DNA from 3 places in the Blautia sp. BCRC 81119 genome. Region 2 is predicted to be linked to each of the others. Evidence: predicted binding sites of a transcription regulator. Region 2 holds the regulator's gene; each other region holds the start of a gene.
What was found. Region 2 encodes HrcA, which represses chaperone genes, less so after heat shock. Its sites were predicted from a motif close to TGTTAGCACTCNNNNNNNNNGAGTGCTAACA; they were not measured.

Region 1: groES (co-chaperone GroES) is a predicted target of HrcA. The motif match lies at 959-989, and genes of this name have one in related genera.
Region 3: DMI82_RS05055 (Hsp20/alpha crystallin family protein) is a predicted target of HrcA. The motif match lies at 1,187-1,217, and genes of this name have one in related genera.

What each region holds. Positions count from the first base shown of each region.
Region 1 covers NZ_QJHD01000002.1:164,032-166,304, forward strand. The annotation lists gene DMI82_RS01800 (FtsK/SpoIIIE family DNA translocase) at 1-421, shown strand, start outside; gene rlmH (23S rRNA (pseudouridine(1915)-N(3))-methyltransferase RlmH) at 418-897, shown strand; gene groES (co-chaperone GroES) at 1,013-1,300, shown strand; gene DMI82_RS01815 (MATE family efflux transporter) at 1,300-1,794, shown strand; gene DMI82_RS20515 (hypothetical protein) at 1,824-2,057, shown strand.
Region 2 covers NZ_QJHD01000004.1:65,397-67,669, reverse strand. The annotation lists gene DMI82_RS03510 (ABC transporter substrate-binding protein) at 1-269, shown strand, start outside; gene hrcA (heat-inducible transcriptional repressor HrcA) at 446-1,489, shown strand; gene grpE (nucleotide exchange factor GrpE) at 1,508-2,143, shown strand; gene dnaK (molecular chaperone DnaK) at 2,197-2,273, shown strand, end outside.
Region 3 covers NZ_QJHD01000006.1:40,831-43,103, reverse strand. The annotation lists gene DMI82_RS05060 (glycoside hydrolase family 36 protein) at 1-878, opposite strand, end outside; gene DMI82_RS05055 (Hsp20/alpha crystallin family protein) at 1,395-1,847, shown strand; gene DMI82_RS05050 (hypothetical protein) at 2,216-2,273, shown strand, end outside.

The DNA of each region.
Region 1 (2,273 bases), on a different contig from region 2:
TGGCAAGGGCGATATGCTGTTTTATCCTCAGGGATATCAGAAGCCGGCCAGACTGCAGGGCGCTTTTGTTTCCGATGAGGAGGTCAGTGCAGTCGTAGAATATGTTTCTGACAAAAATCAGGGTGCTGTTTATGATACCTCCATCGAGAAGCAGGTCAATACAGCCGGTGTCCCGGGAGGAGCCGGCGGCGGTGACAGAGATGTCTATTTTACAGAAGCCGGTAAATTTATCATTGAGAAGGAAAAGGCCTCCATCGGTATGCTCCAGCGTATGTTCAAGATCGGATTTAACCGTGCGGCAAGGATCATGGATCAGCTTTGTGACGCAGGAGTGGTAGGTCCGGAGGAAGGAACCAAGCCAAGGAAGGTTTTGATGTCAGCAGAAGAATTTGAGAATTATCTGGAGGAGAACGGCGGATGAAAATAAGTATCCTGACAGTAGGGAAGATCAAGGAAAAATATCTGCGGGATGCCATTGCGGAGTATTCCAAGCGCCTCGGGCGTTACTGCAAGCTGGAGATCATAGAAGTGTCCGACGAAAAAACACCGGATAATGCCAGCGAAACAGTAGAAGATGCCATTCGGAACAAGGAAGGGGAGCGTCTTCTTAAATATATCCGGGATGATGCGTTTGTGATCACTCTGGAGATCGGAGGCGAACAGCTGACCTCTGAGAACTTCGCACGGAAGATCAACGAGCTGGGAATACGTGGGACCAGCCATATCCAGTTTGTGATCGGCGGCTCTATCGGTCTTGGAAAAGAAGTACTGAAGAGATCAGACTATGCTTTAAGCTTTTCGAAGATGACATTTCCTCATCAGCTGATGCGTGTGATCCTTCTGGAACAGATCTACCGCAGTTATCGTATCATCAGCGGAGAGCCCTATCATAAATAATATCATACTACATATCTGCAAATATCTTGACAATTTTCGGATATGTAGTATGATAAAAAAAGAGTAGCACTCAAAGCTCAAGAGTGCTAATAATCACAGAAAGAAGGAAATGAATATGGCATTAAAACCAGTTGCAGACAGAGTTATCGTAAAATATTTTGAGACAGAAGACAAAACCGCATCCGGCATCGTACTTCCGGACAGCTCCAAGGAGAAAACCCAGCAGGCAGAGGTTATCGCAGTAGGTGGCGGTAAGGTCGTAGACGGTAAAGAAGTACCGGTACAGGTAAAGCCGGGCGACCGTGTGATCTACGGAAAATACACAGGAACCGAGATCAAATATGAGGGTGAGAAATATCTGGTGATCAACGCAGATGATATCATTGCTATCGTAAAAGACTGATGAAGAATTTTTATCGTAATTTTCTGAAATTATGCTCCATGCTGGTGTTGCAGAATGTAGTGACCTTAAGTGTCAATCTTGCTGACAACATTATGCTTGGAGCCTTCAGCGAAACTGCATTATCCGGTGTGACTACCGTAAACCAGGTACAGTTCGTCTTTCAGCAGCTGCTTATGGCTCTGGGAGACGGACTTGTCATATTCGGAAGTCAGTACTGGGGAAAGAAAGAGACAGAGCCGGTAAGGAAGATCGGTGCCTGGGCCATGCGCACAGGCTTTTTTATTGCCCTTGTGCTGTTTATCCTGGCCAGTCTTTTTCCAACACAGCTGCTGGGGCTTTTTACAACAGACCAGGCGATTATTGAAGCCGGTCTTTCCTATCTGGCGATCATCCGGTTTACTTACTTTTTCTTTGCAGTGACGCAGATCCTGCTTGCTACACTGCGCTGTGTGGAAATTGCAGGGGTTGCCTTCGGGCTTTCGGTAATGACTTAAGTGTAGTAATGGTAGGAATGTCCTATCAGATGCCGACAAACGGTGGTATCATCCGGGGAAGCGGAAGCATCGCTTATTCCATGAAGGTGGACCTGATCAGTACCTGGGGGATCGTGATCCTTCTGTCCATGTTTATGGCATTTGTGGTTAAGGCATCTCCGGCAGTGGTGGTATGCTGCCTGAATGCAGATCAGATCTTTAAATGCGTGCCTGCATTTTTGAAGTGCAATTACGGACACTGGATCAAAAATATGACGAATTAAGGAAATATATATATAGCAGAGGCAAGATACAGAAAATTTATCTTGACGCCTGTGTGATCTGTATGTAGAATAAATACAAGCTTTAACGAAATGCAGTAAAAAAATCTCTGAAGAGCCAGGGACAGCTTGACAAAGGTAATATGGTATAGTATTATTTTACCTATATCATATTAAACTGGTGGGAAAAGAGGAATACTCACTGAAACACAGGAGGAA
Region 2 (2,273 bases):
AAAATTACGGACAGCTGATAAAAATGTGTCCGGCAAGACTGGATGTGATCGAGGATAAGAATTTTGATCTGGATGGCATTGAAATGATCCGGCAATATCTGAAAGATTATAAGCTGAAAGCAAGACCACTGTGTGCCGATTCCATAGAAGCCGTTTCGTCCATGGGAACGGAATTTCAGAAATATATGCTGGGACAGAAAACAGAAGCGGAATTTTTTGCCGGGGCACAGAACTGCATAGACCAGTATTACAAAAAAGCATCGTACTGATGCTTTTTTTGTTTTGAAAAAATAAGAACTTTTTTTCAAAACATATTGACAAATATTTTACATGGTGATATCTTAAAGACTGTAGATGTTAGCACTCCACTAAAATGAGTGCTAACAGATGTAAAAAAAGAATCAACATCCGTCAGGAAAGAATAAAAAGGAAAGGAGATGGATTCATGGAAGAGGTGTTGAATGAGCGCAAGCAAAAAATCTTAAAAGCAATCATCAAGACCTATATGGAAACCGGAGAACCGGTTGGTTCCAGGACCATTTCCAAGTATGCGGATCTCAATGTCAGTTCCGCAACGATCCGAAATGAAATGTCAGACCTGACAGATATGGGCTATATCGTCCAGCCTCATACCTCAGCAGGAAGGATTCCTTCAGATAAGGGCTACAGACTTTACGTCAATGAGTTGATGAAGGAGAAGGAAGCGGAGGTCGCAGAGCTGCGAGATCTGATCATTGAGAAGACAGATAAGATGGATAAGGTGCTTAAGAAGGTTGCGAAGGTTCTTGCTTCCAATACCAACTATGCTACCATGGTTTCCGTTCCGCAGTACAGCGGCAACAAGGTCAAGTTCATCCAGCTGTCGAGGATGAGCGAGCTTCAGCTTGTGGCAGTGGTTGTCAGTGACAACAACACAGTCCGGAACCAGATCATCAATCTGGATGAGGAAATGGACGACCAGACGATCCTGAAACTGAATCTTCTTCTTAACACCAATCTCAATGGGATTCCAATCCAGGATATCAACCTTGGGATGATCGCCAGACTGAAGGAACAGGCAGGCAGCCACAGCGGTGTGGTGGCAACGGTTCTGGATGCAGTGGCAGCCACCATTCATGTGGAAGAGGAAGATATGGAGATCTATACTTCAGGTGCAACTAACATTTTCAAGTATCCGGAGCTTGCCGATAAAGAGAAGGCAACGGAGCTGATCTCCGCATTTGAGGAGAAGCATGAACTTGCCGATCTTGTAAAAGAACAGATGTCAGATGGAGAGAATACAGGAATTCAGGTTTACATCGGTGATGAGATGCCAATCCAGACCATGAAGGACTGCAGCATTGTAACTGCCAGATATGAACTGGGAGACGGAATGTACGGAACCATCGGGATCATCGGTCCCAAACGAATGGATTATGAGAATGTAGTGGACAGTCTGAAGGAACTGAAGAATCATCTGGATGACGTTTTGAAAAAGAAGAAAACTTAGAAAGGCGGTAGAAAAAAAGTGTCGGAGGAAACAAAGAAAACATCCGAAGAGCAGGAAGCGGAGAAGGAAATCCCCGTAACTGACGGAGATCAGGAAGAAGAAAACCTGACACCGGAGGGAGAAGATCTGCCGGAGGAAGAAAATAATACTCCAGGCGAAGAAGCTGCCTCAGAGGATAAAAAAGAAGAAAAATCAAAAACTTCCTTCTTCGGAAAGAAGAAAAAAGATAAATCTGAGCAGAAGGTGGAGGAACTTACCGATCGCCTGAAGCGTACCATGGCTGAATTTGATAATTTCCGTAAAAGAACGGAAAAAGAAAAATCCAGCATGTACATCATCGGAGCAAAAGAAATCGTTGAAAAGATCCTGCCGGTTGTGGATAACTTCGAAAGAGGTCTTGCACAGGCACAGGAAGGCGATGCTTTTGCAGATGGAATGAAAATGATCTACAAGCAGCTTACCACAACACTGGATGAGCTTGGTGTGAAGCCGATCGAAGCAGTGGGAAAGGAATTCAACCCGGATTTCCATAATGCAGTGATGCATGTGGAGGATGAAGAGGTTGGAGAGAACATCGTGGTGGAAGAATTCCAGAAGGGTTACACCTACAAGGATTTCGTAGTACGCCACAGTATGGTGAAGGTTGCGAACTAACTGACAACAAACTTTATTTTAACAGATACAGACTAAAACAGGAGGAAAAAATCATGGGAAAGATTATTGGTATTGACTTAGGTACAACAAACAGCTGTGTAGCCGTAATGGAAGGTGGACAGCCGACAGT
Region 3 (2,273 bases), on a different contig from region 2:
ATTCTCCACTCATTCGGGATATTCTCATCTTCATTAAGAAGCAGACGGACCCAGATACCCGGGCGGACACCTTTTTTCTCCAGCTTGTCTGCAAGACCTTTCATATCCGGAAATCTGTCATTGCCTTTTGTCCATGGTCCACCGTTGTATTCATCCAAGCGGTGATGTTCCTGCCAACAGTCATCAATGACCATGAACGGAGGATTTTTTACACCTTCGGTCAGTTTCAGGATATAATCGGTATCACTTAAGATCTCCTCTTCGGAGCTGTCACCGTAAGCATAGTACCAGTTATTGCTTCCATATACCGGAAACTCTGGGAAGATCGGATCTGCACACATTTTTTCACAGAATTTCTGTGCAGTTTCAAAAGTATCTGCTCCTTCTGCTTCCATGCAGACGATCTGTGCGGCACACAGCTTTCTTCCTTTCAGCTGTACTCCTGTATTTCCGCAGCGAACATCCAGAAACAAAGTAATTCCTTTGGTATCCACCTGCCAACAGCACATAGCAGAAGGACGGACCTTTACGCCAAAGCAGAGAACCTTCTCAGAAAGCTTCGCCAGAAAATACCATGGCAGATAACGGTTTCCGCTCATTCCATGCCATTCCGCATCACCATAGGTACGTTCCCAGGCATCTCCCAGAAATCTGGCTGATTTCGGGATCTTATAGTTCCATCTCAGCTTCACACATCTCACTGCATCCTCGGATGTGACAAATATATCCTCATGTTCACCTGCGTCCTGAAATTCCACAGTAGTTGCACCGGCAGCTACTGTCGTCTGCCCTCCCTGGCACACAAGTCTCTCCGCTTCTGTTTCCACTGTTACATAATCCGGTACCCCAAGCTTAAAATCTGCATATTTTTTCTGCATTATTCTCTCCTCCTGTACTTTTTCATTTACATTTTGCTTTACCTGCATACTCATGAATACTGTCTTTCTATCGTCTGTTCAACTCAGAAGAATGTACGAAAAATTTTTTTAATACATTTTGTCTATATGCCTTATTATATTGATTTTTTTGGTTTTTTCTATGCTTTAAAGTTATTATAACATTGCAGAATGTTCAATCTGCATAAGATTTTCAGTCCTTGTCCGATTCGCTTTTTAATATGAGAGCATAAAGGGCTAAAGGTGGAAATTAGTTTTTTCATTTTACGGAACACAAATTCTTCACAATTTTTTAGCACTCACCTATTGACTTTGCTAACAACATGTGTTATATTACATATAGAACAAAGGAGAAGATAAAAAAGAACTTCCAGATGTTCAGAATAAAACCAAACGATCACCACTGCGGAATAACCCGAAGTGGTAACTATATACCGGCAACAGTTGGATTTCTTGATCCACCGGAACGGCTTTTCAATTTGAAAGGAGAAATGACTTATGATGTTCCCGAGTGTATTTGGAGAAAACTTATTTGATGAGTGGATGGATGATTTTGGATTCAGAGATAATTTCTTTAGCGGAAAGAACCCTCTTTATGGCAAACATGCAAAAAATATCATGAAAACTGATGTACGTGAAACAGATAAAGGCTATGAGCTGGATGTAGATCTTCCAGGATTTAAGAAAGATGAAGTACAGGTACAGCTGAAGGATGGTTATCTTACCATCTCCGCTGCCAAGGGTCTTGACAAAGACGAGGAAGACAAGAAAGGCAATTATATCCGCCGTGAACGTTATGCCGGCAGCACAAGCAGAAGCTTCTATGTTGGTAATGGTGTAAAAAACGAAGATGTCCATGCAAAATTTGAGAACGGTGTTCTGAGACTTTCTATTCCGAAAAAAGCAGCTGAAGAGATTGAAGCTGATAAATATGTATCTATTGAAGGCTGATATTGACTCACTCTCACAGGGGGAGGATCCTTAGGGATTCTCCTCCTCTTTTTTATACGCAATAATACATATGACACTCTCTTTCCAATTTACTACGTACTCACAAGTACTTTCACTCTATAGTAATGATCCTATTGTCAAAGTTTTCATGATATTGGATATTTTTTAACAAATACGCTTGATTTTTTGAATATTTTTTATATATTTTGCATTATATTATTTCATTTTTTTGAAATTAATGGTATAATATGCACAGCTAATCGGATATTTGCAATCCGCATTCGGTTAAATAAATCTGTTTCGTAATCCTTCAGGATAATTCTCCTGAACAACCACGTAAAACACGATCACGACAGGAGGTTTTTATTATGGATCAGGACAACATCATAAAAATTTATGCACGCACTGACAACCGCATACAGCTTA